2 regions of the Roseixanthobacter glucoisosaccharinicivorans genome follow, and region 2 is predicted to be linked to the other one. Evidence: predicted binding sites of a transcription regulator. Region 2 holds the regulator's gene; the other holds the start of a gene.
The links. The regulator PhoB, encoded in region 2, activates phosphate uptake and scavenging genes when phosphate is short. The targets are predictions, from matches to a motif close to TGTCATNNANCTGTCAT.
Positions count from the first base shown of each region.

Region 1: a site for PhoB is predicted at 1,971-1,987, ahead of V5F78_RS18025 (NAD-glutamate dehydrogenase). Genes of this name have one in related genera too.

Region 1 covers NZ_CM195538.1:3,899,994-3,910,176, forward strand. The annotation lists gene V5F78_RS18010 (ABC transporter ATP-binding protein) at 1-333, opposite strand, end outside; gene V5F78_RS18015 (hypothetical protein) at 527-1,090, opposite strand; gene V5F78_RS18020 (peroxidase-related enzyme) at 1,184-1,732, opposite strand; gene V5F78_RS18025 (NAD-glutamate dehydrogenase) at 2,073-6,908, shown strand; gene V5F78_RS18030 (sulfotransferase domain-containing protein) at 7,011-7,931, opposite strand; gene V5F78_RS18035 (hypothetical protein) at 8,201-8,455, shown strand; gene V5F78_RS18040 (cupin domain-containing protein) at 8,474-8,914, opposite strand; gene gloB (hydroxyacylglutathione hydrolase) at 8,911-9,684, opposite strand; gene V5F78_RS18050 (class I SAM-dependent methyltransferase) at 9,873-10,183, shown strand, end outside.
Region 2 covers NZ_CM195538.1:3,386,335-3,396,517, reverse strand. The annotation lists gene V5F78_RS15740 (ATP-binding protein) at 1-47, shown strand, start outside; gene pstS (phosphate ABC transporter substrate-binding protein PstS) at 174-1,217, shown strand; gene pstC (phosphate ABC transporter permease subunit PstC) at 1,573-2,550, shown strand; gene pstA (phosphate ABC transporter permease PstA) at 2,568-3,401, shown strand; gene pstB (phosphate ABC transporter ATP-binding protein PstB) at 3,502-4,326, shown strand; gene phoU (phosphate signaling complex protein PhoU) at 4,346-5,074, shown strand; gene phoB (phosphate regulon transcriptional regulator PhoB) at 5,080-5,781, shown strand; gene V5F78_RS15705 (GcrA family cell cycle regulator) at 6,229-6,741, opposite strand; gene V5F78_RS15700 (aspartate aminotransferase family protein) at 7,027-8,286, shown strand; gene argF (ornithine carbamoyltransferase) at 8,283-9,212, shown strand; gene V5F78_RS15690 (Hsp33 family molecular chaperone) at 9,333-10,183, shown strand, end outside.

The DNA of each region.
Region 1 (10,183 bases), 510 kb from region 2:
CAAGGCGACGCGCACATTCTCCAGCACCGTCAGGTGGCCGAAGGTCGCCGAGATCTGGAACGAGCGCACCATGCCCAGCCGCGCCACGTCGGCCGGCTTGGTGCGGGTGATCTCCTTCCCGTTCAGGCGGATGACGCCACGGGTCGGCTCCAGGAATTTCGTGATCAGGTTGAAGCACGTGGTCTTACCGGCACCGTTCGGCCCGATGAGGGCATGGATCGTGTGCCGCCGAATCCGCAGGTTGACGTTCTTGACCGCCGCGAAACCCTTGAACTCTTTTGTGAGACCTTCTGCTTCAACGATGTAGGGCACGTCTGAGACAGTGTCCGTCATCGTGCTCTGTGCCCTCGCTTGTTTCGGCCGGCGGCGCTGGTGCGCCCGCCCGACTCCCCCTGAGACCGCATCTTTGGCGATGCTTTTGATCTTGCGCCGCAACCTAGCACGGTAAACTTGGCTGCCGTCAATAGGGTCATCCTGCGCCTAAAGTCTGAGCAGTATGAGTGACCCCAGGTCGGGTGCTGACATGTCAGGGCACCGGCGCGAGGGCCACCTTCAGGCGGTCCACCGAAACACCGCTGAGCTGAAGCACAAGCGGGCGCTGCGTCACCTCGAAGCGCACGCTCTTGCGCAATCCGGGGCATCCCTTCACACCGGTGAAAGCGACGGCGGGCAAGCTCTTGCCATCCTGCACAAGATCCACCCAACCGGCTTCCGACAGGCTCACCTCGATGCGGCCCGCGACGGCCGGCGCCGGCAGAAGAAGAAAGCCGGCAAACTTTACACCCTCAGCCGGGAGGCGCGTGGGCGGAGAGGGCAATCCGGCGTCGGCAAGGGGAACCAGATCAACCAGGAACGCCCCTTCCGCCGCCGGCAGCTGGGCGCCGTTCGCCACATGAGTCTGCGCCGCAGCGAGGGCAGCGCGGGCCGCATCCAGAGGCCATGCGCCGCCGGCACATCCCTCCCCCTCAGCCGCGCGCGCGGCCTGGCTCGCGAGGAGGAACCCGAGGATGATCACTCTACTGACCACCGGGCGACGGGGCTTCCCGACGGGTGCGGACAGGTGGGAAACGGGTGGGATCGGGTGCTGCATGCCGGCCTTCCAAATTATATTCCTGAAAATATAACGTGAAGGCCGGCGCAATGCGATGATTTCGGCGTGAGCCCGCCGTGCGATGGCTCCCGGTCAGCGCGCCTGTCCGTGATATTGCGGGTTCGGCCGCATGTCGGTGGCGCTGGCGATGCGGTTCGACAGGTTGAAGAAGCCCGTCACGGCCGCCACGTCCCAGATGTCCTGTTCGGAAAAACCGACCGCGCGCAACGCCGCCCGGTCCGCCTCTTCCACCTCGTGGGGCCGCTCGGTGAGCTTCACGGCGAAGTCCAACATGGCGCGCTGGCGCGGCTCCAGGCGGGCGGCGCGATAATTCATCACCAATTGCTCGCCGAGCAGCGGATCGCCCGAAAGAGCACGCACCGCCGCGCCATGGGCGGTAAGGCAATAATAGCAGCGGTTCACGCTGGAAACCGCGACCGCGATCATCTCCCGCTCAAGCTTCGACAGGCCGGAGGGCGCCAGCATCAGATTATTGTACATGCCGGCGAAGGCATTCAGCTTGGCGAGATCGAAGCTGTACGCGGCCAGAACGTTCGGCACGAAGCCGAGTTTCTCCATGCATTTGTCGAAATAGGCCTGGTTCGCCTCATCGAGCGGCGCGGGCGGCAGATCGAGCGCGATCCGGGGCGTATCGTCCGCTGGCCGGGGCGGCGGGGCGGCGGGCGTCTTGGCGGTGGGCTTGCCGGCCCGCGCAGTCTTCGCGGAAACCGTCTTCGCTGCGCGCGTGACGGCCTCAACGGCCGCCTGCACCGCCCCTTTCTTGGGCTCGCCTGTATTTTCGGCAGCGTTTCCCTTGAGTTTCTTGGGCTTGCCTGTGCTCTTCGGCGCGTTCATCTTGATCCCCCTTCGAATAGGTCCCCGTCATCGTTCCGTCGCGGCTCTGAGCGAAACCCACAGTGCAGAACGTCCGATCGGGACGGCGGGGCCCCGCGTTGCGCGCGGGTGCCAAGGGGGAGAGGCCATGAACGTCCAAGGATTTCAAGGTTCGGAACTCGGATTTGGCGCCCAGGCCCGCATCGAGGACGCGGTGAGCCTGCTCGCCGACGGTCCGGTGCCCGCCTTCTTCGCCCGCGCCCTCCTCGCCGGCGCCGCCCCGGAGGATGTGGCCGCGCTTCTGCCCGAAGCCCTCGCCCAATTGTGCCGCGAGGCCCATGCCCATCTCGCCAGCCGCGTGCCGGGCCTGCACGACGTGCGGGTGTTCAACCCGCAATGGGCCGGCGCTCCCGCCATCACGGTGGTGGAGACGGTCAATGACGACATGGCCTTTCTGTTCGATTCCATTGCCGGCGAACTGGCGGACCAGGGCTATGAGGCCAAGTTCGTCACCCACCCCATCTTCGCCGTCGAGCGCGACGGCACGGGACAGGTCACCGGCATCGAGACCGACCTGTCGCAGGGCCGCAAGCGCTCCATCCGCGAGAGCCTGATCCACATTCACATCCAGGCGCTGGAGACCGCCGAGGCGCGCGAGGCGCTCAAGATCGCGCTCGACAAAACGCTCGCCGACGTGCGCGCCACCAATGCCGATTTCCTCGCCATGCGCGCCGAGGTGCGGCAGGCGGCCGAAGGCTTCCGCCGCAAGTCCCAGCCCTATTCCAAGGACGATCGCAAGGAAGCCGCCGATTTCATCGACTGGCTGGCCAATGACGACTTCATCTTCATCGGCGTGCGGCGCTATGCGCTCGCCGCCGACGGCGGCCTGGAAGTCGCCGAGGAAGGGCTCGGCATCCTGCGCGACCGCGACGTGCACGAATTGCGGTTCGGCGAGGAAGCGGTGGTGACCACGCCGGAAATCCGCCAGTTCCTGGCCGGGCCGCTGCCGCTCATCGTGACCAAGGCGTCGCTGCGCTCGCGCGTCCACCGCCGCGCCTTCCTCGATTATGTGGGCGTGAAGCTGCATGCCGACGACGGCCGCCTACTCGGCGAGTTGCGCATCATCGGCCTGTTCACCTCCACGGCCTATACCGATTCCGTGCGCCAGATCCCCTATCTGCGCCGCAAGGTGGAAATGGTCGTCGAGGATGCCGGCCTCGACCGGGAAAGCCATTCCGGCAAGGCCCTCGGCACGGTGTTGGAGACGTATCCCCGCGACGAGCTGTTCCAGATCGACCCGGCGACGCTCCTGGAGTTCGCCCGCGACATCCTCTCGCTTTACGATCGCCCGCGCGTGCGGGTGCTGCCGCGCGTCGATGCCTTCGACCGCTTCGTATCGGTGCTGGTCTATCTGCCGCGGGAACGCTTCGATGCGGCGCTGCGCGACAAGGTCGGCGCCCGCCTCGCGACCGCGTTCGGCGGTCACGTCTCGGCCGCGTCCCCGGTCTTCCTCTCCGACGTGCCGCTGACCCGCGTCCATTACATCATCGGCCGGCGCGAAGGCCGCACCCCCGAGGTGGCCCGCGCGGCGCTGGAAGCCGCCGTGGCCGAGGACGTACTCTCCTGGAACGACCGCCTGCGCCAGGCGCTGCGCGAAACGCCCAGCGCGGGCGACGCCGGCATGCTGTTCGAGCGCTACGGCAAGGCGTTCGATCCCGGCTATATCGCCGCCTACGGCATAGAGACGGCGGTGGCCGATATCGAACGGCTGGAGCGCCTTTTTCCCGAGCGGCCGATCGCCCTCGACTTCTACCGCCGCCCCGGCGATCCCGCGAACCGCATCTCGCTGCGCCTGCTCTCCTTCGGCCGTCCGCTCCCGCTCTCCGAGCGCGTGCCGATGCTGGAGAACATGGGGCTGAAGGCGATCAACGAGCGCACCTATCACATCGAGCCGGTGTGCGGCGCCGACACCGAGACCCGCCGCTCCTGGCTGCATGAAATGACCCTGGAACGGGTGGACGGCGGCACCATCGAGGTGTCCGGCTCAGCCACGCGGCTCGAGGACCTGCTGACCGCCGTGCTGCGCGGAGCGGCGGAGAACGACGGCTTCAACGCCCTCGTGCTCGACACCGGCCTCGCCTGGCGCGACGTGGCGCTGGCGCGCGCGCTCGCACGCTATCTGCGGCAGGCCGGCATTCCCTATTCCCAGGACTATCTGTGGACCACGCTGACCAACCACGCGGACGTCGCCGCCCGCATCGTCCAGCTGTTCCACACCTGCTTCGACCCACGCCTCGATGCCAGCCCCGAAGCCCGCGCCGCCCGCGCCGCGCCGCTGCGCGAGGAGATCGAGACCGCGCTCGCGGACGTGTCCTCGCTCGACGAGGACCGCATCCTGCGCCGCTTCGTCAATCTCGTGGATGCCGCGCTGCGCACCACCTTCTACCAGTTGGATGCGGACGGCCGGCCCAAGGGCGCGATCGCAATCAAATATGACAGCGCCAAGGTGGAAGGCTTGCCCCTGCCCCGGCCCATGTACGAGGTGTTCGTCTATTCGCCGCGCGTGGAAGGCGTGCACCTGCGCTTCGGCCACGTGGCCCGCGGCGGCCTGCGCTGGTCCGACCGGCCACAGGATTTCCGCACCGAAGTGCTCGGCCTCGTGAAGGCCCAGCAAGTGAAGAATGCGGTGATCGTGCCGGTGGGCGCCAAGGGCGGCTTCGTGCCCAAGCACCTGCCCGCCGGCGGCTCGCGTGACGCCGTGCAGGCCGAGGGCATCGCCGCCTACAAGATCTTCGTCACCGCGCTGCTCGAAATCACCGACAATCTCAAGGGCGGCGAGGTCGTGCATCCCCCGCTTACGGTGCGTGTGGATGGCGACGACCCCTATCTCGTCGTTGCGGCCGACAAGGGCACCGCCACCTTCTCCGACATCGCCAACGGGCTCTCGCAGGAGCACGGCTTCTGGCTCGACGACGCCTTCGCGTCGGGCGGTTCGGTGGGCTACGACCACAAGGCCATGGGCATCACCGCGCGCGGCGCCTGGGAAGCGGTGAAGCGCCACTTCCGCGAAATCGACGTGGACATCCAGACCACCCCGATCACCGTGGTGGGCGTGGGCGACATGTCCGGCGACGTGTTCGGCAACGGCATGTTGCTCTCCACCGCGCTGAAGCTGGTGGCGGCGTTCGACCATCGCCACATCTTCCTGGATCCCGATCCCGATCCGGCCACCTCCCACGCCGAGCGCCAGCGCCTGTTCAATCTCGCCCGCTCCAGCTGGGCGGACTATGATCCGGCCCTGATCTCCGCGGGCGGCGGCATTTATCCGCGCACCGCCAAGAGCATCGCTCTGTCGTCGGAAGTGCGGGCCTTGCTCGGCCTCGACAAGCTGGAGGCGACCCCGACCGAGGTGATGAGCGCCATCCTGAAGGCCAAGGCGGACCTGCTCTGGTTCGGCGGCATCGGCACCTATGTGCGCGCCTCCACGGAGACCGACGCCCAGGCCGGCGACCGCGCCAACGACGCCATCCGCATCGCCGCCCGCGAATTGCGGGTGAAAGTGGTGGGCGAAGGCGCCAATCTCGGCATGACCCAGCGCGGCCGCATCGAGGCCGGCCGCGCCGGCGTGCGGCTCAATACCGACGCCATCGACAATTCGGCCGGCGTGAACACCTCCGACGTGGAGGTGAACATCAAGATCGCCCTGTCGATCCCGGTGGCCGATGGCCTGCTCTCGCCGCCGGACCGGGCGGCGCTGCTGGGCGAGATGACCGACGACGTCGGATTGCTGGTGCTGCGCAACAATTATCTCCAGACCCTCGCCATCTCGCTCGCCGAGCGGCGCGGGGTGGAGGATCTCGCCTTCCAGCAGCGCCTGATGCAGATGCTGGAGCTGCGCGGCGAGCTGGACCGCTCCGTGGAATATCTGCCGAGCGACGCGGAACTCCAGGAGCGTCGCGCACGCGGCGAGGCGCTCACCCGGCCGGAGCTGGCGGTGCTCCTCGCCTATGCCAAGATCTCGCTCTATTCAGAACTGCTCGGCTCCGACGTGCCGGACGATGCCTATCTCGCCGCCGAGCTGGAGCACTATTTCCCGCACGCCATCGAGCAGCGCTTCCCCAACGCCATCACCGCCCATCGCCTGCGGCGCGAGATCATCGCCACCGGCCTCGCCAATGCCATCATCAACCAAGGCGGGCCGGCGTGCATCGCGCGCATCAGCGACCATACCGGCATGGATGCGGCGAGCGTGGTGCGTGCCTATGCGGCGGTGCGCGACAGCTTCGACCTCGGCGCGCTGAATGCCGCCATCGACGCGCTGGACACCAAGATCGACGGCGCCGTGCAATTGCAGCTCTATGCCGAGGTGCAGGACCTCGCCGTGGGCCGCACCGTGTGGTTCCTGCGCAATGTGGACCTCGGCATCGGCCTTGGCGCGGTGGTGGAACGCTATCGCGGCGCCATCGCGGATGTCGCCGGCGCCCTCGACACCAGCCTGCCGGAGGTGTGGCGCCTGCGCGGCGAGCGGCAGACCGCGGCGCTGGTGGAAAAGCGCGTGCCGGAAGATCTCGCCCGCCGCATCACCTTGCTGCGCGCCCTGGCCGCCGCTTCCGACATCGCCCTCCTGTCCCAGACCACGGGTCGGTCGATCGAGGATGTCGCCGCCACCTTCTTCGCCGCCGGCCGTTATTTCGCGGTGGACGAGATCGCCGGCGCGGCGCGCAACATTGCCGCGGCCGATTATTACGACCGCCTCGCCCTCGACCGGGCGCTGGGCCAGATCGAAACCTTCGTGCGGCAGGTCAGCGCGGGGATCCTGGCGGGCGAGGGTGCAGGTGAAGCGGCCGTGGAGGCATTTGTTCAGCGCCGCCGCAAGGAGATCGACCGTACCCGCGCCACGGTGCAGGACATCGTCGCTTCCGGCCTCAGCCTCTCCAAGGTGACGCTGGCAGCCAATCTGCTGGGCGATCTGGTTCGCGCCTGAGGCCTGCGGGCCGCGCGGAGACTGAAGACGGCGGCTCCCGCCGCCGTCCTGCCGCGCGCCCGTCATCGCCACCGGTCCGTGCCGACCTTCGGATCCGGCGGCTCAGGACTGGACGCGGTGCGCGAAGGGGGAGGAATAGGCGCGCGCGGGCCGCGCGGCCGTTTCCGAGGCACGGCGCACGGCCGGCGCGGTGGCGATGCCATAGCCGAAGTCCGGCAGGCCCTGGCGCGCCAACTCCATTTCCAGCAGGCGTTCCTCGTCCGCGCCCCAGACCGCCAGCCGTTCCTTGGAGCGGCGCTCGGTGGTCTTGCGGCCGATGGCCGAGCTTTTCACCCGGCGCGGCTTCTGCAAATCCAGGCCAAGATAGGCCGAGAGCCGCTCCATCTCCGCGTCCGGGTGGGCCAGAAGATCCTCGTAGCGCAGAACATGCGCCTCGGGCCGGTCGTGCCACGCCTTCACATGGGCGCACCAATAGCCGATCTGACTGAGCCGGCGGGCGGGATCGCGCGCGGAAGGCGCCTTCACATAATCGGCGAAGCTGGTGTCCGGGTCGATGCGATAGGCCGGCTCATGGCCCTTCAGGTCGAAATAGAATTGCGAACGCAGCACGTCGCGTGGGTTGCGCACGATATAGACATGCTTGGCATTGGTGTAGAGCGTGGAGGCCGCCACCCAGTGCATGTAGGAATGCCAGGGCCGCCGCTCCTTCAGCTTCTCGCCGAAATAGGCGTCGTGGCTCTTGACCACCACGGGCACCTGCATGAGGCGGGCGAAGAAATCGCCGTCGAGGTGCATCCATTCGCGCGCCACCGGAAACCGCGCGCGGATCTCGTCGATCAGAAAATGAGTGCCGGAGCGACGGTGCGACTGCACCATGATGAGCGGGCGCATGCCCTTGTCGTCCCAATTTCCGATCCGGCCGAGAAAACTGCGCTCATGATAGGGAAATGCGCTGGACTGCAGATAACGCCAGCGCAGGATGGCCCACGCCCGATCCATTTTTTGCGCAAGAGAGGTACCCATCGTGCGTCCTCAGGCTGCACCATGCCCCGCCGATAAATCCCGGCGAGCGAGATCGAAGGAAATGGTTCACACGTCTCCGTGTTCTGGGGCCAGAGTGGGTGAACGGCCCAGCATCGTAGCGTAAAGTGCTGGAGGTACGAGAGGGGGTCCACGGGTCAGTTACAAAACTTTCTTATTGCGCCGCCTTCAGCCGGACGGTGCATGAGATGGGCCCCGGTCCGACGGACGCAAGGATCGCTTGGCCGCCCCCAAGCGTGGGAGTGCCGATCATGAGATCCGAAATCCGAAACCCTCTGCCGATGCTTCTGCCGGTGCTCCTCGCGCTTGCCGCAGGCCCGGCCCTGGCAGGCCAGGAAGGCCCTGGCGCAAGCGCGAAGGCGAACCCTCAGAAGACCGTGCGGGCGCAAACGGCCGCGCAGGCCGAGGCATCGGCGCCGTTGAACCCGCGATGGGTGCCGCCGAAATGGGAAATCAAGGGCCTGGTGGTGTGGGTGTTCACGCCCGGCCATTTCGAGCGCGACTAGGACGCGCGGGCCGCCCTCTCAGGGCTCGAAATCCGGCGGCGCCAGTTCGAAGCCGGCGAAATCGAAAGCTGGCGCGACTGTGCAGCCCACCAGCGTCCAGGCGCCGAGGCTTTCGGCCGCCTGCCAGTGGCCGGGCGGCACCACGCCTTGCGGCCGTTCCCCGGCGCCCAGGTCCGTCCCGAGCCGCAGATGCCGCACCCCGCCGCCGCCGGGCGGGGCGATGGCGAGCGTGAGCGCGGCGCCGGCGTGCCAATGCCACACTTCGCTTGCGTCCACGCGATGCCAGTGGGAGCGCTCGCCCGCTTTCAGCAGGAAATAGATGGCGGTGGAAGCGCCCCGCCCGCCATCCGGTGCGCTTTCGCGGAAGGTCTCACGGAAATGCCCGCCCTCGGGATGGGGCTCAAGCCCCAGGAGCGCGATCACGTCTTCCGCCGAAAGGCCGGCCATGCCGGCGCTCATCCGCGAAACACGTTCTTGCGCGCCCGCAGTTCGGTGAACACCGCCGATGGGTCGGATTCGCCGAGGCCGAGACGCTCCGCCATGGCCGGATCGTCCGCCCGCAGGAACGGATTGGTCAGCTTTTCGTCCCCGAGCAGCGCGGGAATGGTGGGCAGCCCCTCCTTGCGGGCGGCCTCGGCCTCCGCGACGCGGCCGAGGAGCGCGCCATTCTCGGGGTCCACGGAGAGCGCGAACTTGCCGTTCGTGACGGTGTATTCGTGGCCGCAATAGACCGCGAGATCGTCCGGCAGGGTGCGCAGGCGCACCAGCGAATGCCACAGCACCGGCGCATCGCATTCGATCGGCCGCCCGCAGCCCATCACGAACAGCGTGTCGCCGGCGAACAGCAGCCGCTCGCCCTCGAACAGATAGACGATATGCCCGGCGGTATGGCCCGGCGTTTCCATCACCCGGCCAATGAGCGAGCCGACCGCCACCGGATCGCCGTCCACCACTTCCACGTCGATGCCGGGAATGCCCGCCGCCTCGCGCTTCGGGCCGACGACAGTGGCGCCATATTGGCCCTTCAGCGCCAGCACGCCGTCCACATGGTCCGCATGGTGGTGCGTGACGAGAATGTGGGTGAGGTGCCAGCCCTCGCGATCCAGGGCCTCGAGGATCGGCGTCGCCTCGGGCGCGTCGATCACCGCCGTGGCCTCGGTGGCGGGATCATGCAGCAGCACCGCGTAATTGTCGCTGAGGCAGGGGATGATCCGGATTTCGACCGACATGGGTGGCGCCCTCCCTGCGGGGAATGTCCTGCGCGCGCCGATACCGCGCACGCCTGTCCGCTTTTGAGTATCACGCCCGTCAGCAAGGGCAAGCCGGCCGGATGGTCGCAGCGCGCCGGCCGGCGCAGCCCAGCCATGCGGTGCCGCCCCGCGGCCATGCTATAAGGGGCCATCGCGAAAGGGGCGCCATGTATCTCGACGTCGTGGACCTGCGCAGTTTCTATGCCCAGCCCCTGGGCGTCGTCACGCGCCGGCTGGTCAGCCGGGCGGTGCGCGCCCGTTTCAATAATGTTCACGGCCTCTCGGTGCTCGGGATCGGCTATGCGACACCCTATCTCGGGGTCTTCCGGGGCGAGGCGGAGCGGTGCATCGCCGTGATGCCGGCGGCCCAGGGCGTGGTGCGCTGGCCCTCCGCCGCCCCGACCCTCGCCGCGCTCGCGGACGAGACCGCCCTGCCTTTGCCCAACGCCTCCATCGACCGCGTGGTGGCGGTGCATCT
Region 2 (10,183 bases):
ACCTCGTGGATATGCCCGAAAAAGTTCCTTCAAAATCAAAGGTATAAATCGTCATCGCGCTGTCACGTTGGGGTCATAGAACCGTGGCGCCGGACCGTTACAGTTAACCGGCCCAATGTTGCGTCGCGGCAGATAGCCGACGGGCGACACCTATTGGTCAAGGAGAGAACCCCGTGAAGCTCACCACCGCTCTTGGCGCAGCGATTGCTGTTGCCAGCTCCCTTTTCGCTGGCGGCGCTTTCGCCATCGATATCAATGGCGCTGGCGCGTCGTTCCCGGCCCCCGTCTACCAGACCTGGGGCGCCAAGTATAAAGAGAAGACCGGCAACGGCCTGAACTACCAGTCCATCGGCTCCGGCGGCGGTCAGAACCAGATCGTCAACCGCACCGTCGATTTCGGCGCTTCCGATGCCCCGATGGCGTCCGACAAGCTCGCTTCCGCGAACCTGCTGCAGTTCCCGGCCGTGATCGGCTCCGTGGTCGCCACCGTCAATCTGGACGGCATCGCCACCAACCAGCTCAAGCTCACCGGCCCGGTGCTCGCCGACATCTATCTCGGCAAGATCACCAAGTGGGACGACAAGGTCATCGCCGACCTGAACCCCGGCGTGAAGCTGCCCTCCACCGCGATCGTTCCCGTCTATCGTTCGGACGCCTCGGGCACGACCTTCATCTTCACCAGCTACCTCTCGGACGTCAGCCCGGAGTGGAAGTCCAAGGTCGGCGCCGCCACCTCGGTTCAGTGGCCCACGGGCGCTGGCGCGAAGGGCAATGAAGGCGTCACCGGCAACGTGAAGAACACCAAGGGTGGCATCGGCTACGTGGAGTTCATCTACGCCGCCGCCAACAAGCTCGTGGTGACCCAGCTGCAGAACAAGGCCGGCAAGTTCCTGTCGCCCGAAGTTCCCGCCTTCATCGAAGCCGCCGCTGCGGCCGACTGGGCCGGCTCCAAGGACTTCGCCGCTTCCATGATCAACACCGCCGGCGCCGGCGCGTGGCCGATCGTGAGCCCGACCTACATCCTCCTGCCGAAGAACCCCACCAATGTGGATGCTTCGCGCGAAGTGATGAAGTTCTTCGAGTGGGCCTACGGCAAGGACGGCAGCGAGATGGCCGAGAAGCTGCACTACATCCCGCTTCCCGAAGCGGTTGTGGAGCGCGTCAAGGCGGCCTGGAAGTCTGAAGTGAAGACCCCGGACGGCAAGCCCGTTCTCTGATCCCTGATTGCGAGGCCCCCGCCTTCTCTGCAAGGAAGAGGCGGGGGCCTTGCCCAGTTCTGGTTGCCGATACGGCAGCCCTCGCGACGGCGCTGCGGCGTGGGGCGCGGAAGGTTCGCTGCGGGTTTTCCCCGCGCGGATGGTTCGCAGGCGAAGGGTTCGCGGCGTGTCCGCCGTGGCGGCCCGGGCCTCGACATAAAGCAAATTCGATCGGGGTCCGGCATCCGGCCGGCATCCTGGAAGTGATGGGTCTCGGGGGCGATGGTGCGCGCGGCAGCCGTGCGCGGATCGGCTGCGCGATCTGTTTTCATGAGCGCGAGCTGTGCGGCGCGCGGGATTTGGGGATCATCGGGCGATGGACGCAACGGTCGATAAACTGAGGTCGGACGGGATCATTCCCATCGGCGAGGCAAAGGGTGTCGGGGCAATCGCCGACCGCGTCTTCGTCGCCGCCCTGTGGGCGAGCGGCTTCTTCGTCCTCATCCTGCTGGGCCTGATCATCGCCCAATTGTTCGAAGGCGGCCTGCCGGCGCTTCGGCATTTCGGCCTGGACTTCCTCTGGTCGCCCGCCTGGAACCCGGTGACCGAGAATTTCGGCGCCCTGGTGATGATCTACGGCACCATCTTCAGCGCCGTGATCGCCGTCGTCGTGGCCTTGCCGCTCTCGTTCGGCATCGCCTTCTTCCTCACGGAAATCGCGCCGCAGCCGCTGAAGCGCCCGATCGGCGTCGCGGTGCAGCTGCTCGCGGCTGTGCCTTCGATCATCTACGGCATGTGGGGCTTCTTCGTGATCGTTCCGCTGGTGGCCGCCTATGTGCAGCCGCCGCTGATCGAATGGCTTGGCCCGCTGCCGGTCATCGGCGCCCTGTTCCAGGGACCCCCGCTCGGCTCGGGCATGCTCACCGCCGGGGTGATCCTGGCCGTGATGATCATCCCCTTCATCACCGCCATGTTCGTCGAAACCCTGGAATCGGTGCCCCCGATGCTCAAGGAATCCGCCTACGGCGTCGGCGGCACCACCTTCGAGGTCTATAAGAACGTCTCGGTGCCCTACGGCAAGACCGCCATGGTCGGCGCCGTGATGCTGGGCCTCGGGCGCGCGCTCGGCGAAACCATGGCCGTCACCTTCGTGATCGGCAATGCGACCCGCCTTTCGGCCTCCCTGTTCGCGCCCGGCGCGACCATCGCCTCCACCATCGCGAACGAGTTTCCCGAAGCTTCGATCGGCTCGCTGAAGCTGACCTCTCTGCTTCAGCTGGGCTTCATCCTGTTCGTGATCTCGTTCATCGTCCTTGCCCTGTCCCGTGCGCTCGTGCGCTCGCGGCTCGATTGATCCGGGAGGCAAACGTCATGGCATCCCTCGCAGCACGCCGCGCCAAGGACTATACGGTCAAGGTCGTCTCCACGGGGTTCGCGGTCTTCGCGATCTTCCTGCTGGCCTGGATCCTGTGGACCCTGATTTCCCGCGGTCTTCCGGCCCTCAACCTCAATGTCTTCACCAAGGTGACGGCGCCTCCCGGCCAGGGTGGCGGCCTTCTGAATGCGATTGTGGGATCTCTGATCCAGATCGGCATCGCGCTGGCGATCGGCGGTCCCATCGGCCTGTTCGCCGGCACCTTCCTGGCCGAGAACGGCAAGGGCACGAAGATCGGCTCCGCCGCTCGCTTCGTGAACGACATCCTGCTCTCGGCGCCGTCGATCCTGGTGGGCCTGTTCATCTACCAGTTCCTGGTGGTGCCGTTCGGCGGCTTCTCCGGCTGGGCCGGCGCGATCGCGCTGGCGATCCTGGTGATCCCGGTGATCGTGCGCACCACCGAGGACATGCTGAACCTGGTTCCGGTGGGCTTGCGCGAAGCCGCCTTCGCGCTCGGCGCGCCGCAGTGGAAAGTGGTCATCATGATCACCTGGCGGGCGGCCCGCGCTGGCATCGTCACCGGCATCCTGCTGGCCATCGCCCGCGCGGCGGGTGAAACGGCGCCGCTGCTGTTCACCTCGCTGGGCAATAATTCCTGGTCGACGGATCTCAGCAAGCCCATGGCCAGCCTGCCGATCGCGATCTATCAATATGCCGGAAGCCCGTTCGACGATTGGGTGTCGCTGGCCTGGGCCGGCGCGCTGCTCATCACCGTGGGCGTTCTGGTCCTGAACGTCGTGTCCCGTCTGGTGCTGGCGCGCACGCGCTGAACCGGCACCCTGAGATCACCGCCCCGAGGGCGCCCAAGATCACCGCCCGGGCCGGCAGCACGCCGGCCCACCGGGCGACCAGAGACCGAATGAGGCTGACATGAACTCTGCAGTGGATCCGACCTTCAATATTTCCTCCTCCGTCTCGGCCAAGCCCGATGCCATTCAGGCGCCGACCAAGATCAAGGTGGAGAAGCTCGATTTCTATTACGGGCAGAACCACGCGCTGAAGAACATCAATTTCGAGATCCCCGAGAAGCGCGTCACCGCGATGATCGGCCCCTCGGGCTGCGGCAAGTCCACCTTGCTGCGCGTGTTCAACCGCATGTACGACCTCTATCCCGGCCAGCGTGCCGAGGGCGGCGTCATGTTCGACGGCGTCAATATCGTCGGCAAGGAACTGGACCCCACCGTGGTGCGCACGCGCATCGGCATGGTGTTCCAGAAGCCGACGCCGTTCCCCATGTCGATCTATGACAACATCGCCTTCGGCGTGCGCCTGCACGAGAATCTCAATAAGGCGAAGATGGACGAGCGGGTGGAAAGCTGCCTGCGCAAGGCCGCCATCTGGGAAGAGACCAAGGACCGCCTGCATACCTCGGCGCTCGGCATGTCCGGCGGCCAGCAGCAGCGCCTGTGCATCGCCCGCACCATCGCCGTGCAGCCGGAAGTGATCCTGCTGGACGAGCCGACCTCGGCGCTCGATCCGATCTCCACCTCGAAGATCGAGGATCTGATCGACGAACTGAAGCAGGATTTCACGATCGTCATCGTGACCCATAACATGCAGCAGGCGGCGCGCTGCGCCGACATCACCGCCTTTTTCTACCTGGGGGAACTGGTCGAGGTCGCGCCATCGGACGTGATCTTCACCAATCCCAAGCAGATCAAGACCCGCGATTACATCACCGGCCGCTTCGGCTGACCAAGCAAGGATCTGCCAGATGCCCGACCATACCGTCTCGGCCTTCGACGCCGAGCTGAAGGAGATCGGCCGCAAGGTCGTTGAAATGGGTGGCCAGTCGGAGCGCATGGTGGCTGACGCCGTCAATGCCCTGATCCGCCGCGACACCGCTGCCGCCCAGCGCGTGATCCTGCTCGATACGAGCGTCGATCTGCTGCAGCGGGAGATCGAGGAGAAGGCCATCGTCTGCATCGCCAAGCGCCAGCCGGTGGCGAGCGACCTGCGCGACGTGGTGGCCTCGATCCGCATCGCCTCCGACCTGGAGCGTATCGGCGACCTCGCCAAGAACGTGGGCAAGCGCGTGCTCGCCATCGAAGGGGAATATCATCCCCAGAAGCTGGTGCGCGGCGTCGAGCACATGTCCGATCTGGTGCTGGAGCAGCTGAAGGAAGTGCTGGACGCCTATGCCAGCCGCGACCAGGCGAAGGCGGTGGATGTGTGGGTCCGCGACAGCGGCATCGACACCATGTACACCTCGCTGTTCCGCGAACTCCTCACTTATATGATGGAAGATCCGCGCAACATCTCGGTGTGCACGCATCTGCTTTTCTGCGCCAAGAATATCGAGCGCATCGGCGACCACGCGACCAATATCGCGGAGACCATCTATTATATGGTGTCGGGACAGATGTTGTCCGAAGAGCGCCCGAAGGCGGATGTCTCCAGCGAGACCACCGTCGCTTTCCCGGGGCATAGCCTTCAGGGGTAAAATCCGTGCCTGCGCGTATCTTGATTATCGAGGACGAGGAACCCCTGACCCTTCTGCTCCGCTACAATCTGGAGTCAGAAGGTTATTTCGTGGAGAGCGTCGGACGCGGCGATGAAGGCGAGACCCGGTTGCGCGAAAGCGTGCCGGACCTCGTCATCCTCGACTGGATGCTGCCGGGCCTGTCGGGCATTGAACTGTGCCGCCGCCTGCGGACCCGCCCGGAAACCGAGCGTCTGCCGGTCATCATGCTCACCGCCCGCGGCGATGAAACGGAACGGGTGCGCGGCCTCGCCACCGGGGCCGACGATTATGTGGTGAAGCCCTTCTCCGTGCCCGAGCTTCTGGCGCGGGTGCGGGCACTGCTGCGGCGCGCGAAGCCGGAGCATGTGGCCACATTGCTGCGGGCTGGCGACATCGAGCTGGACCGGGAGACCCACCGGGTGCACCGCTCGGGGCGCGAGGTGCACCTTGGGCCGACGGAATTCCGCCTGCTGGAATTCCTGATGCAGAGCCCGGGACGGGTGTTCTCGCGCGAGCAATTGCTCGACGGCGTGTGGGGACAGGACGTTTATATCGACGAGCGCACGGTGGACGTGCACGTGGGGCGCCTGCGCAAGGCGATCAATCGGGGGCGCCAGTCGGACCCGATCCGCACCGTGCGCGGCGCCGGTTATTCGTTCAACGAAATGTTCGCCCGCGTGCATTGAGCGCGGGAGGGCCTGCGCGCTCGAATGCGGGGGTGCTGCGGGGATTGGTGGCTGGGCCCGCTGTATGCGGGCTCATGCGCCATGGTGCGGAGCCAGCGTGCCGCCGCATCGTGCAGCGCCAGCGTCACGAGCAGGCTCCCGCGCAGGCCGCGGCGTATGGTGCAAAATTCAGATGTCTTGGCGGAGCGGAACCCGCGGGAGATATTCTTTCCGGGGATAGGGCCTGCTCGCAGCCCAAATGCCCTTACGGGCTCGCACATGGCCCCGGGCGGTTCGGGCGCCGAGCCTCGGTGCATCAAGGCCCGGACGCCATGCGCGCGCGGCCTTCCCATTCGAGCGACGCGGCAATGTCGCCCGGCGCCCGACCTTTGGCACAATCCAAGATGTCGTCGCGTCGCCCCGGCGAGGTCTGCGCAGCCGGCGCAGCCCCAAGCGCGGCGGCGGCGGTCAGATGCGGGCGACGCGCCGGTCGCGACGGCGATCCTGCGTGGGCTGGTAGGCCATCCGCGCATGGGTGGTGCAATAGGGCATGCCGGTGACACTGCGGCCGCCGCAGAAATAGAAGTTTTCCGTGCCCGGCTCGCCGATCGGCCAGCGGCAGGTGCCCTCGGTCAGGTTCATGATGGTGCAGCGCTGGCCCATGGCGACCACATTGCCGCCGGTTGCCGGACGCGGCGCGGGCTCGGGCGCCACGAAAGCCTCCAGGGCGGGGGCGAGCGCGGTGTTGCCCATGGTTTGCGGCTGCGGCGCGGGCTTGTTCGCGGGCGCTTCAGGCCGGGCCTTGCGCGGGCGTGCGGCGGGAACCGTTGATTTCGCTCGGCCGGAGAGGCCGAGGCGGTGCACTTTTCCGATCACCGCATTGCGGGTGATGCCGCCCAGCTCGCCGGCGATCTGGCTTGCGGAAAGCCCTTCGCCCCAGAGCTTCTTCAAGAGTTCGACGCGCTCGTCGTTCCAGCTCATCGCTCTCCTCCTTCGACTCTTCTCCCGCACCCAGGCGCGCCATTGCACGCGGGTTCGCAGGGCCCAACGTCACTTGGGGAACAGGCCTGCACGAGATGTCGTGGTCAGCCACGAGCAAACTACAATATGCACGCCCGCCCGCACAGAGTCGGAATGCATTCCCGTGCCGTTGTCCCCAAGTCGTTACGATCAGGTCAACGGCTGCGCTCTGTTGACCTCCCGCGCGCGATCATTAGAATCCCTTTTTGTCGGGCCGCCCCGCGAGGGCGGCCTTTGGCGTTTCTGATGTCCGGCGAGACGCAGCGCGTTTCGCCCCACCCCAAGAGGAGGGGTTCCGTGATCACCCCCGTTCTGCCGACCTACGCGCGCATCGACCTCGTTTTTGAAAGGGGAGAGGGCTGCTGGCTCGTCACGACGGACGGGCGACGCTATCTCGATTTCACCGCAGGCATCGCGGTCAACATCCTCGGGCATGCCCATCCTTATCTGGTCTCGGCGCTGACCGAACAGGCCGGAAAGCTCTGGCACACCTCGAATTTGTTCCGCATCGTCGGCGGCGAGCGCCTGGCCGAGCGGCTGAAGGCCGTGACCTTCGCCGATACCATGTTCTTCACCAATTCGGGTGCGGAAGCGCTGGAGTGCGCCATCAAGATGGCGCGCCGCTACCAATATGTGATCGGCGCTGAGGCGAAAAACCGCATCATCGCCTTCGAGGGCGCATTCCACGGGCGCACGCTCGCGACCATCGCGGCGGGCGGCAACCCCAAGTATCTGGAAGGCTTCGGCCCGAACATGCCGGGCTTCGACCATGTGCCGTTCGGCGATATCGAGGCCGTCAAGGCGGCCATCGGACCGGAGACCGGGGCGATCCTGGCGGAGCCGATCCAGGGCGAGGGCGGCGTGCGCGTGCCCTCGGCGGATTTCCTGCCGCAGCTGCGCGCCCTGTGCGACGAGCATGGCCTGCTGCTGATCCTCGACGAGGTGCAGTGCGGCGTCGGGCGCAGCGGCAACCTGTTCGCCTACCAGAGCTCGGGCATCGTGCCCGACATCATGGCGGTGGCGAAGGGCATCGGCGGCGGCTTCCCCATGGGCGCGTGCCTCGCCACGGAGAATGCGGCGCGCGGCATGACGCTCGGCACCCACGGTTCGACCTATGGCGGCAACCCGCTCGCCATGGCGGTGGGCAATGCGGTGCTGGACGTGGTGCTTGCGGACGGCTTCCTGGAGCGGGTGCAGGCCATGTCGGCGCTGCTCGTACGCACGCTGAACGAGATCAAGGACCGTCATCCCGCAGTCATCGCCGAGGTGCGAGGTGAAGGACTCCTGCTGGGTGTCAGGGCGCAGGGCCCCGCCGCCGAGCTGGTGCTCGCCCTGCGCGACGAGGGCCTGCTGGCCCCGGGCGCCGGAGACAATGTGGTTCGACTTCTGCCGCCTCTCATCCTCACCGAGGAGGAGATCGCCATTGCCGCCGGAAAAATCGAGGCCGCCTGCCTGCGGATCGAGGACGGCCTTGCACGGGCGTCGGCGAAGGGAGCCGCCGAATGAAGGACACAGGCGTGCGTCATTTTCTCGATCTGTCCGATATCCCCGCGGTGGAGCTGCGGCGGGTTCTGGAATTGTCGAAAGATCTCAAGGCCAAGCGCAAGGCCGGTTCGGCCGAGCGACCGCTTGCCGGCAAGTCGCTGGCGATGGTGTTCGACAAGCCGTCCACGCGCACCCGCGTCTCGTTCGATCTGGCCATGCGCCAGCTCGGCGGCGACACGGTGATGCTCACGGGCGCGGAAATGCAGCTGGGGCGCGGTGAGACCATCGCCGACACTGCCCGCGTCCTGTCGCGCTATGTGGATGCCATCATGATCCGCATTCTCAGCCATGAGGATCTGATGGAACTCGCCACCTACGCCACGGTGCCGGTGATCAACGGCCTTACGCGCGTGTCCCATCCCTGCCAGGTCATGGCCGATGTGATGACCTTCGAGGAGCACAAGGGCCGCATCGCCGGGCGCAAGGTGGCTTGGACCGGGGACGCGAACAATGTGCTCGCCTCCTGGATCCATGCCGCCCACAGCTTCGATTTCGAGTTGAACGTCGCGACCCCGAAGGAATTGTCGCCGCGCCAGGCGCTCAAGGAATTCGTCAAGAAGACCAAGGCGCGGGTGAAATTCACCCGCGATCCCGAGGCGGCGGTGGAGGGGGCGGATTGCATCCTCACCGACACCTGGGTCTCCATGGGCGACAAGGAAGCCGAGCGGCGCCACAATCTCCTGAAGCCCTATCAGGTCAACCGCGCCCTGATGGCGCGCGCGGCCCCGGACGCCATCTTCATGCATTGCCTGCCCGCCCATCGTGGGGAAGAAGTGACCGATGACGTGATGGATGGGCCGCAATCGGTGGTGTTCGACGAGGCGGAAAACCGCCTGCATGCCCAGAAGGGCATTCTGGCCTGGTGCTTCGATACGCCGGCAGCCTGAGCCGTGGTGCCGGGAGAAGGTGACGCCATCCTCCCCCGGCCGGGCCTGCGGCGCGCGAGACGATGCCGCGGCGGCGGTCGAAGGCCCGGCCCTCGGGCCGGGCGGTTGGAATGAGGTATCATGACCAAGGAAACACGTCCCGAGCCCCGCCAGGAAGCGCCTGATAACTCGGTGCTTCCATTCCAGGTGGACGCGCTCGACATTCGCGGCCGCGTCGTGCGCGTCGGCTCCATGCTCGACGCGGTGCTGGTGCATCACAATTATCCCAACGCCGTGAAGCGTGTCGTCGGCGAGGCGGTGGCGCTGACCGTTCTGCTGGGATCGTCGCTGAAATTCGAGGGCCGCTTCATCCTCCAGACCCAGACCGACGGTCCGGTGGACATGGTGGTGGTGGATTTCGTCAGCCCCGACAAGGTGCGCGCCTATGCCCGCTTCGATGCCGAGGCGGTGGCGCAGGCGGAAGCGAGTAATGCCGCCGCGCCGGCGCTGCTGATCGGGCGCGGGCATCTCGCCATGACCATTGATCCGGGCCTGTCCGCCAATCGCTACCAGGGGGTCGTCGCCCTGGAGGGCGACGGGCTGGAGGCGGCGGCGCATCAATATTTCCAGCAATCCGAGCAGATCCCGACCCGCGTGCGGCTCGCCGTGGGCGAGGAGATGCGGCCGGGCGGCGAGCCCTCCGCGTGGCGCGCGGGCGGCCTGCTGGCGCAATTCCTGCCCGCCGAGGCGGGCCGGGCGGCGCAGGGCGACCTGCATCCCGGCGATGCGCCCGAGGGCGTGGAACAGCCGGATGTGCCGCTCGACGATGCCTGGATGGAAGCGCAGTCGCTGGTCGGCACGCTGGAAGACGTGGAATTGCTGGACCACGCCCTGCCCAGCGAGGCGCTGCTCTATCGCCTGTTCCATGAGCGTGGCGTGCGGGTGTTCGAACCCCAGCCGATCGTTGCCCATTGCACCTGCTCGCGCAGTCG